Linked DNA regions of Idiomarina loihiensis L2TR. The protein of the gene in region 2 interacts with the protein of the main gene of each other region in a pairwise test. Links are inferred from orthologs where the notes say so. Each region holds a gene or a part of one and is shown on either strand. Other genes may lie near its edges.

Evidence for each region. Proteins that work in one complex are often made in the same cells at the same time.
Region 1: the proteins of mrdA (region 2) and IL_RS12650 interact in binary tests that used the Escherichia coli proteins (3 or more experiments, as listed by UniProt). The link is inferred for Idiomarina loihiensis L2TR from one-to-one orthologs.

Annotation. Positions count from the first base shown.
Region 1 is NC_006512.1:2,642,741-2,646,413, reverse strand. The notes cover bases 591-3,673. They hold IL_RS12650 (penicillin-binding protein 1A), read left to right. Parts: upstream 591-942; coding sequence 943-3,405; downstream 3,406-3,673. Other genes in these bases: IL_RS12645 (bifunctional aspartate kinase/homoserine dehydrogenase II), read right to left, coding at 3,441-3,673; IL_RS12655 (hypothetical protein), read right to left, coding at 591-752. Outside these bases: more of IL_RS12655, read right to left, coding at 1-590. UniProt on the Escherichia coli protein: Cell wall formation. Synthesis of cross-linked peptidoglycan from the lipid intermediates.
Region 2 is NC_006512.1:1,005,306-1,011,393, forward strand. What follows is about bases 875-3,798. They hold mrdA (penicillin-binding protein 2), read left to right. Parts: upstream 875-1,350; coding sequence 1,351-3,246; downstream 3,247-3,798. Other genes in these bases: rlmH (23S rRNA (pseudouridine(1915)-N(3))-methyltransferase RlmH), read left to right, coding at 875-1,342; rodA (rod shape-determining protein RodA), read left to right, coding at 3,233-3,798. Outside these bases: nadD (nicotinate-nucleotide adenylyltransferase), read left to right, coding at 1-487; rsfS (ribosome silencing factor), read left to right, coding at 551-868; more of rlmH, read left to right, coding at 872-874; more of rodA, read left to right, coding at 3,799-4,351; mltB (lytic murein transglycosylase B), read left to right, coding at 4,369-5,340; IL_RS04880 (septal ring lytic transglycosylase RlpA family protein), read left to right, coding at 5,327-6,088. UniProt on the Escherichia coli protein: Catalyzes cross-linking of the peptidoglycan cell wall. Responsible for the determination of the rod shape of the cell. Is probably required for lateral peptidoglycan synthesis and maintenance of the correct diameter during lateral and centripetal growth.

The DNA.
Region 1 (3,673 bases), 1.6 Mb from region 2 along the record:
ACAATAGGGGCAACATTGTTCTGGAAAAAGGGTGCTGTAGAAAGCGCCAGGTGCTTCAGTTGTTGATTAGAAAGTTGCCGTTCAAGTTGCGACTGAATGGCTTTATCGCCAAAACTCATTACCCAGCTGAATTGATGAGACAGCTGAGCCTTAAGCAAAAAGCCCACCAAATTGTTGGTGTCGACAGAGTCGAGCCGCTGAAAGACGCCGTTTTTACAATAAAGCAAAATGGATTGTTGCTGACGGAGCTCAACGACTATCCACGCCATGTCAGTCTCGAACTTGGTATTGTCAGGCCAAAGGTAAGGCAAAACCGCATTAGCTGCCCGTACTACTGACTGATAAACGGGTTCAACCACTTGCACCGGCATTTTTAGCGGGGCCAGTAAGACCAGCAATTCCTCCAGTGCTGAACGCTGGCCAATAACCGCTTCTGCTTCTTGCCCGTGGTTATGGGTGCAGTAGTCGTAGCTTATACCGGTATTGCGTTTTAGCTGGGGCGGTAATTTTTCCAGTAATTGCTCTTCAACCTGCAGGTTATTGTCTAACGGAATTTTCTGATAGTGGGTTGCGCTGTAGTCCAGTGCCGAGACAATACTGTCTGGTTTTAAGCCCTTGTCGGTTAAGCTGCTCTGGTGCTGCTGAGAAAAATGTTCGACAACAAAATGCCGACCCCGGCGGGACAATTGTAAAACCAGACAATTTTCACGATTAATTTGCACAGCAAGTGGTTGTTGCCGAAGTAATGACATTAGACAATATCCTTATTGTAGAAAAGCCAGATGCAAGCGTAGTGTTGTGAACAAAAATCCTCCATAATAGTCAGTAAGAGTTATGAGCTAATTTATGTCGGTGATTTCGGTTTCAACACTTTGGCGTGTTTCTGGAATAAGTTCTGGCGTAAATTCTGGCGTAATAAAAATGAAGTCATGGAGCAGATAATTGAAGTGGTTTAAGCGGCTAATCTACACCTTGCTGGTGTGTATTATTCTTGGCGGGGTAACGGTTGGCAGCCTTTACTTTTATGTAAAACCGGAGCTACCCAGTGTGGAAACCTTGCGGGAGGTGCGTCTGCAGACTCCTATGCAGGTGTTTACTGCCGATGGTGAATTGATTTCGCAATTTGGTGAAAAGCGCCGAATTCCGGTAAAACTGGAAGACGTACCTCAACCGCTTATTGACGCTTTTCTCGCTACCGAAGACAGCCGTTTTTATCAGCACTTTGGGGTTGATCCAATAGGTGTTGCCAGAGCTTTTAGCGTGTTGCTCACCACCGGTGAAATTCAGGAAGGTGCCAGTACCATTACCATGCAGCTGGCGCGAAACTTCTTCTTAAGCTTTGACCGTGCCTGGATGCGTAAGGTGAAAGAGTCTTTTATCGCTGTCCACATTGAACAGTTGTTGAGTAAAGACGAAATTCTTGAACTTTATTTGAATAAAATTACCTTTGGTCATCGTGCCCACGGTGTCGGTGCAGCCGCGCAGGTGTACTACGGTAAGCCGTTAAACGAACTGACGCTGGCGCAAATGGCAACCATTGCCGGTTTGCCTAAAGCACCGTCTAACCTGAACCCTATTTCAAACCCTACTGCCTCTAAAGCTCGTCGACGCGTTGTCTTATTGCGCATGCTGGACGAGAAGAAAATTACTCGTGCTGAGTTTGAAGAAGCTGCAAATGCTCCTGTCACAGCTCGACGGCATGGCGCTGAGGTGACAGTGCACGCGCCTTACCTGGCGGAAATGGTGCGTCAGGAAATGGTGGATCGTTATGGTGAGGACAAAGCCTATAACGAAGGTTACCGGGTTTACACAACCATAAGAAGTGACGTACAGCTAGCCGCACGTCAGGCTATCTGGGATAACCTGCACAGTTATGATGAACGACACGGTTATCGCGGTCCTGTCAGCATATTGTGGTCTGCAGAGAAAAACGAAGAGCCTGTTAAAGAACCGGCTATACGACAGTATCTGGAGCAACTTCGTGTTATTGGGGCGGTAACGCCGGCGGTTGTAACCGCAGTTAAAGAGCAATCGGCTGAGGTATTAGTTAAGGGCGAGGGCAAATTAACCCTGCCATGGAAAGCGATGCACTGGGCCCGGGAGTATCTGAACGAGGAACGTCAGGGCCCGCCACCGGAAACCGCAGATGAAATTATGCAACCGGGTCATGTTATTTGGCTGCGTCGGGTAAATGACAACAGTGAATGGCGCCTGGCGCAAATTCCTGAACCGAGTTCTGCGGTGGTATCCTTGCGCCCGGACGATGGCGCTGTTGCCGCTGTTGTGGGCGGTTACAGTTTCCAGTTAAGCCAGTACAACCGTGCGTTGCAGGCAGAGCGTCAGGTAGGTTCTAATATTAAACCTTTGATTTACTCAGCTGCCTTTGAAGAAGGTTTAACTCTGGCTACGCTGGTGAATGATGCGCCCATTAACCAGTGGAACTCGGGCTCTGGCATAGCCTGGCGGCCAAAAAACTCACCCGAAGTCTATGAAGGCCCTATTCGCTTGCGTAAGGCGCTGGCGAAGTCCAAGAACGTGGTTTCGGTGCGCTTAATTCGCGAACTGGGGGTTAAAAAAGTAGCGGACCATTTGGCGAAGTTTGGTCTGGATCGCTCAAAAATTCCTGAAAACGAATCGCTTTCTCTGGGTTCGTTGTCAATGACCCCCATGCAAGTGGCTCGTGCTTATGCGGCGTTCTCGAACGGCGGTTTTCTGGTAGAGCCATACTTTATCAAACGCATTGAAGACGCCGACGGCAATGTGATTGAGGAAACCGACCCGGTGCGCGCCTGTTTTGACTGTGACAATCAGGCTCCGCAGGTTATTAGCGAGCAAAATGCGTTTCTGGTTGAACAGGCAATGAACTCGGCAGTGTGGGGCGGCGGCAGCTGGCCAAATGGCACTGGCTGGAACGGTACCTCGTGGCGCATTCAGCGCTCTAAACCTATTACTGAAGCCGTAGGCCGCAATATTGCCGGTAAAACCGGTACCACTAACGATGTTCGTGATACTTGGTTCTCAGGTTTTACATCGGATCTTGCGACGACTGTCTGGGTGGGTTTTGATGATGTTTCGCGTAAGCTGGGACGCACGTCGAAGCATCCTGAAGTCGACTCCAGTCAGCAGGCAATAACTGGCGGTGAAGCGGGTGCGAAAACGGCGCTGCCGGGCTGGATCCTGTTTATGGAAAAAGCACTGCCTCTGTTTCCGTCTCGCGACTTCGGCATTCCGCCGGGAGTGGTGAATGTTCGTATCGACTTAGAAAGCGGGAAGTTGTCGCACAAAAGCGATCACACAACGCGGTTTGAATATTTTATACGTGGCACTGAGCCTACTGAATACAGTCGCGACAACGGTCAGTCGAACGGCGACATCTTTGAAGACGATGACGACGACTTATTCTAAACAGCTAAGATCGGCGTAATAAAAGCAGGGGAGCGTTAAGCTCCCACTGCCAGTTTACTCAGCAACTGATTCAGGTCTGACTGCACGCCACCGGCGGTAACGTGTTTACCCGCGCCAGGCCCGCTAATAACTAACGGCATTTCTGAATACCAGTCGGTGTAGATAACGAAGATGTTTTCACCGGGTATTAAGTTGGCCAGCATGTCGCCTTCCGGAATGTACTCAATACCAACCTGAGCAGTAACCCGTTGTTCGTCACTGACGGTAA
Region 2 (6,088 bases):
TGCCAGTCCTGAGCAGCGGTTAGACATGGTTAAGCTTGCGTCTCAATACCACAAGGCTTTCACTGTCGAGGACTGGGAATTAAGACAGGACAGACCGTCCTTTACTGCCAATACATTAAGTGAATTTAAAACTCAGTTCCCTGATGACACCCTACTCTTTGTAATGGGGATGGATTCATTAATGAGTCTTCACCGCTGGCATCATTGGTGCCAGCTTATTGAGTGTGCTCACCTTGTTGTTATGCCAAGAGCAGGAGTTCCTTTTAACCCTAAAAACGACGAGCTCAAAGAGTTTATTTCAGTCCATCTGACCCGCGATAAAAACGCCTTGAATACACAAAGCCAGGGGCTGCTTTATATTGCAGAAACTCCAATGGTCGATGTTTCCGCCACTGAACTGCGGAAACAACTTCAGCAGCGTGAAAAAAACCTGCCACTACCTTCCAATGTTTATAACTATATAAGACAACATCAGCTGTATTTGTAACTGAACACTTTTCCTAATTTCTGTTAAACTTCGGGTTTTAATCCTTAAATCGGAGAAAATCTTTTGCAGGCAGAAGAATTGCGTGAATTTGTCATTGATAAAATCGATGATCTTAAAGGTCGTGACGTTCAAATTTTAGATGTTCATGATAAAACCGACGTTGTTGACTACATGATCATTTGCTCTGGCAGCTCGAAAACGCATGTAAGAAGCATTGCTGAACATGTAGCGACAGAAGCAAAGCATGCTGGCACGCCGCCTATTGGCGTAGAAGGTGGAGAACAGTCGGAGTGGGTTTTAGTTGACCTTGGTGATGTTGTTATACATGTTATGCAAGACAGTATTCGCGACTTCTATCAATTAGAAAAACTCTGGGGCTAGTCAGTGCAAATTCAATTACTCGCCGTTGGCACCAAAATGCCCACGTGGGTTACTGAAGGCTTCAACGAATATAAAAAACGGTTCCCGGCGGATTGTAAGCTAGTGCTGCATGAAATAGCGGCTCAAAAGCGAACACGCAAAGCAGACTTAAACCGCGTTATGCAACAAGAAGGCAAATCGCTGCTGCAAGCAATACCCAAAGGGAACCGAATTGTCACTTTAGAAGTCAAAGGTCAGGCTTGGGACACTCCCAAACTTGCTCAGCAATTAGAAAAGTGGCAAATGGACGGTAGAGATGTCACTCTGTTAATTGGTGGGCCCGAAGGGCTTTCTGATGAATGCCTGGCAGCAGCAGAGCAGCGATGGTCTTTGTCCAAATTAACATTGCCCCATCCAGTAGTGAGGTTAATTGTCGCAGAAAGTCTTTACCGGGCATGGAGCCTGAATAACAATCATCCGTACCATAGAGAATAAGAATAATAATGCGTCACCGCACCCACATACGTGATCATGACTCCGAAGCGGCCGTTTTTGGGCGACGTGTACTCGTTGCTATGGTGATTGTTGTAGCTGCTTTTATAGCTCTTGCGTCAAACATGTATCACCTACAGGTGAGTGAACATAACGAGCTTCAGACGCGCTCTAACGATAACCGGATCAAATTACTCCCTCTGGCGCCGAATCGGGGCTTAATTTACGACCGCAACGGTGTTTTATTAGCTGAAAACACACCAATTTACAGTCTGGATGTTACCCCGGAAGAAATCGATAATCTTGAGCAGACCCTAAGTCAACTTCAGCAGTTACTCGACTTTCCTGACAGCACTATTGAGCGCTTCTACCGGAATCTAAAAAATCAGCGGCGTTTTAATAATGTGCCCTTGCTCGATGAATTGAATGAAAAACAGCTGGCAGTTTTTGCGGCGCATCAACATAAGTACCCAGGCATAAGCATCGAAGCTCGTTTGATACGAAACTACCCTCACAAAGAGTTATTAACACACGCAGTTGGCTATGTTGCCAAGATCAACCCAAGAGACGTCGAGAGCCTGCGTGAAAGTGGCGAACTACCTAATTACGCCGCCAGCAGGACGATAGGAAAGCTCGGTATAGAAAAATACTACGAGAAAGATCTCCATGGCGAAGTCGGCTATCAGAGTGTTGAGGTAAATAACCGAGGGCGTGCAGTCAGAACATTGAGTATTGAAGCACCTAAGCCGGGTCAGGACATCGTTCTGGAGCTGGATCTTGAATTACAGAGAAAAGCTGCGGAGTTACTAGGTGAGCAACGCGGCTCTATTATATTAATGGATGCCACCACCGGTGGGATACTGGCTATGGTCAGCACGCCCAGCTACGATCCAAATTGGTTCGTCAATGGCATTTCGGTTAAGCAGTATCAATCGTTGTTGAATTCGACTCAGAGTCCGTTGCTTAACCGCGTAACTCAAGGGGCTTATCCCCCGGCATCAACCATCAAACCTCAAATCGGTTTGCTCGGATTAGAAGAAGGCACCATTGACGAAGATACTCGCATATGGGACCCCGGCTGGTTTGAAATAAAAGGCGTGGACCGACGCTACCGCGACTGGCTGGCCTGGGGACACGGCTGGGTCGATGTAGAAAGAGCCATTACTGAAAGCTGTGATACATTTTATTACGATTTAGCCCTTAAGCTCGGCGTCGATAAGATATCCAGTTTTATGGCTGAGTTTGGTTTTGGCGAAAGAACAGGCATCGATATTCACGAAGAAGTCTCTGCATTAATGCCATCTCGTGGTTGGAAAAGAGCGCGTTTCGGTCAGCCCTGGTATGCGGGCGAAACTCTTTCTGTCGGTATTGGTCAGAGTTACTGGACGGCAACACCTATGCAACTAGCCGTTGCAACGGCCATGGTTGCAAATAAAGGCGAGCACCTTATTCCCAGGCTGCTTCGCGGTAAAATACAAGACGGTGTATTTGAAGAAGCTTTAATCGCCCACCGGGAAAAATTGACCTTATCCGATAGCAGCAACTGGGAAGTTATCACTAAAGGGATGCGTAACGTCAACATGTCACCCAAAGGTACAGCGCATAGGGCGTTTAAAGACGCGCCCTACTCGTCGGCAGGCAAAACCGGAACAGCTCAGGTCAGAAGCCTCGGACAGGAAGAGGAATATAATGCAGAAGATATCGCCGAGCGCTATCGCGATAATGCGATGTACGTGGGTTACGCTCCGGCAGAGGATCCTGAAGTTGTTGTTGTGGTAGCAATAGAAAACTCTCTTGGGGGCGGCGGAAGTGTCGCCGCACCGGTAGCAAGAAAAATATTAGACGTCTGGCACACCCGATTTAACAATGGCAAAAAACAGCAGGAAGAAACAAATGCTGACAACTGAAGAACGCCAAAGAAGTCCGCTACTGAAAAAACTGCATATTGATGGGCCACTGCTGATTCCTTTGGTCCTGCTCTCAGTTCTTAGTCTATTTGTTATTTACAGCGCTGCCGGGCAGGATCTGGAGGTCGTAGAAAGGCAGTCGATACGTATTGGGTTATCGTTTGTTGTACTTTTTGTGGTTGCACAAATTCCACCACGTGCCCTGTCACGCTTTGCGGTGCCAGCCTTTGGTGCCGGGGTTCTGCTGCTAGTGGCCGTACTTGTTTTCGGTGAAATGGGGAAAGGCGCTCAACGGTGGCTGGATATAGGCCCTTTAACCATACAGCCGTCAGAAATAATGAAACTCGCCATGCCCCTTATGCTGGCCTGGTATATGAATCAACACCCTATTCCGCCCTCCATTTATCGATTGTTTGGCGCTTTAGTGCTGGTGATTATTCCAACCTTACTCATTGCCCGACAACCCGACTTAGGGACTTCTCTGCTGGTTGCCTGCGCTGGACTTTTCGTTATATTTTTGGCTGGACTAAGCTGGAAGTTAGTTACCGCCGCGGCTATTTCTACTGCGGCTTTTACCCCTGTGCTCTGGTTTTATCTTATGCACGACTACCAGCGCCAACGAGTGCTCACTTTTTTAAACCCCGAACGTGATCCTCTCGGTTCCGGCTACCACATTATTCAGTCAAAAATTGCCATCGGTTCAGGCGGCATTGATGGCAAAGGCTGGCTTCAGGGAACTCAGTCTCAACTGGAGTTTTTACCGGAGCGTCATACCGACTTTATTTTTTCTGTTTTTAGTGAGGAATTTGGCCTTACCGGAGTTATCCTTTTGCTTGCATTATATGGCTTCATTATTTTACGAGGCCTAATTATTGCTCTGCAAACCCAGGATATCTTTTGTAAGTTATTGGCCGGTTCATTAACACTCACCTTCTTTGTTTATGTCTTTGTAAATATTGGTATGGTTTCAGGACTATTGCCAGTGGTTGGGGTACCATTACCTTTAATCAGTTATGGTGGCACGTCGATGGTGACACTTATGGCCGGCTTCGGCATGCTCATGTCCATTGCGACCCATCATCGCTTAGTTATGAAAAATGGCTAAAAAAACAGGGAAACTATATGCGCACCTTATTAGGATTAGCGTTGCTAACCGCAACAAGCAGCTTACCTGCATATGCTCAGGAGCAAAGCCCTGAGATTGAAAAGTTTATTCAACAGCAAGTTGAGCAGCACAAACTAGACGAAGAGCAAGTTCGCCAATGGCTCTCGACAGCTCGGAAAAACGACGAGGTTCTTGAAGCCATTCAGCGTCCATGGGAAGCCAAGCCCTGGTATCAATACTACCCAATTTTCTTAACTGAAAAACGCTTAGAAGCGGGCGTTAAGTTCTGGAAAAAACATAAAGAAACGCTGGAACGTGCAGAAGCTGAATACGGCGTACCTGCTCAAATCATAGTTGCAATCATTGGCGTCGAAACCTTTTATGGCAATTATATGGGGAAATATTCCGTTCTGGATTCACTCTACACTTTAGGCTTTCATTACCCTCCCCGTTCAAGTTTCTTCCGTTCCGAACTTAGCGAATTCTTTCAGTTAGCATCTGAAGAAGGTTGGGACGTAGCCGAAGCAAAAGGTTCCTACGCCGGTGCTATGGGTTTCGGTCAGTTTATTTCCTCCAGCTATCGGCATTACGCGGTGGACTTTGACAACGACGGACAAAGAGACATTTTGACGAATCCGGTCGATGCTATCGGCAGTGTGGCTAATTATTTTGCAGAACATAAATGGCAGCAAGGCCAACCTGTAGCACAGCCTCTTGGTAATGAACAAGACTGGAAAGCGTTAGTCAGCGACGGTATGAAACCCAATACCACGCGTTCCGAAATTAAGCGTAAAGGCTATGAACTTCCGCAGCATAAGGCGGTTAATAATGGTACCGAGGTCAGAGTATTTGAGTTTGAAACAGAAAACGCTCATGAATACTGGCTGGGATACGACAACTTCTATGTGATTACCCGGTATAACCACAGTCCACTTTACGCGATGGCTGTCTACCAGTTTAGCGAGCAACTGAAAAATGAAGTGCAGTAATTTATCCACCTTAATGCTGAGCGTGTTTTTGCTCAGTAGTTGCTCCAGCGGTCCCTCCGGCCGATACTCTCAGCATGAAGACAGTGCTCCGACTCGTTTACCTACTGAGTCGGAGTTACGCAGTGCCGTTCCCGTACATGAGCCTATCAGTCCTCAGGGGAATCGGGACTATCGGGTCTTAGGCAATAATTATGAGGTAATGGACAGTGCGGTAGGGTATGTCGAGGAAGGTTATGCCTCCTGGTATGGAAATAAATTTCATGGGCATCTGACTTCGAATGGTGAATATTATGATATGTACAGTATGTCAGCGGCTCATACCCGGTTACCTCTGCCTACTTATGTAAAAGTCACTAACTTGAACAACGACCGTACCGTCACTGTTAGAGTAAATGATCGCGGGCCATTCCATCCTGAACGTATTATCGACTTGTCATTTGCGGCGGCTTATAAGTTGGGTATGTTGGATAGTGGTACAGCCCCGGTTAGAGTTGAAGCCATTAATTTAAAAACGCCAATGCGAGTCGAAGATCAGTCTGCCCCGGGAAGCCAATCGAATTATCATATTCAATTGGTGGCTTCATCAGATATTAACCGTTTATCGCAGTTAAAACGCAACCTGCCGCCCAAGTTCCAGGAAATTGCAACTACAGAGAAAACGGATGGTCTACATAAATTAATGCTGGGTCCGGTTTCAGAACAGAAAAGCTACGATTTACTCGAGCAAATACGATCTTCCGGATACCCT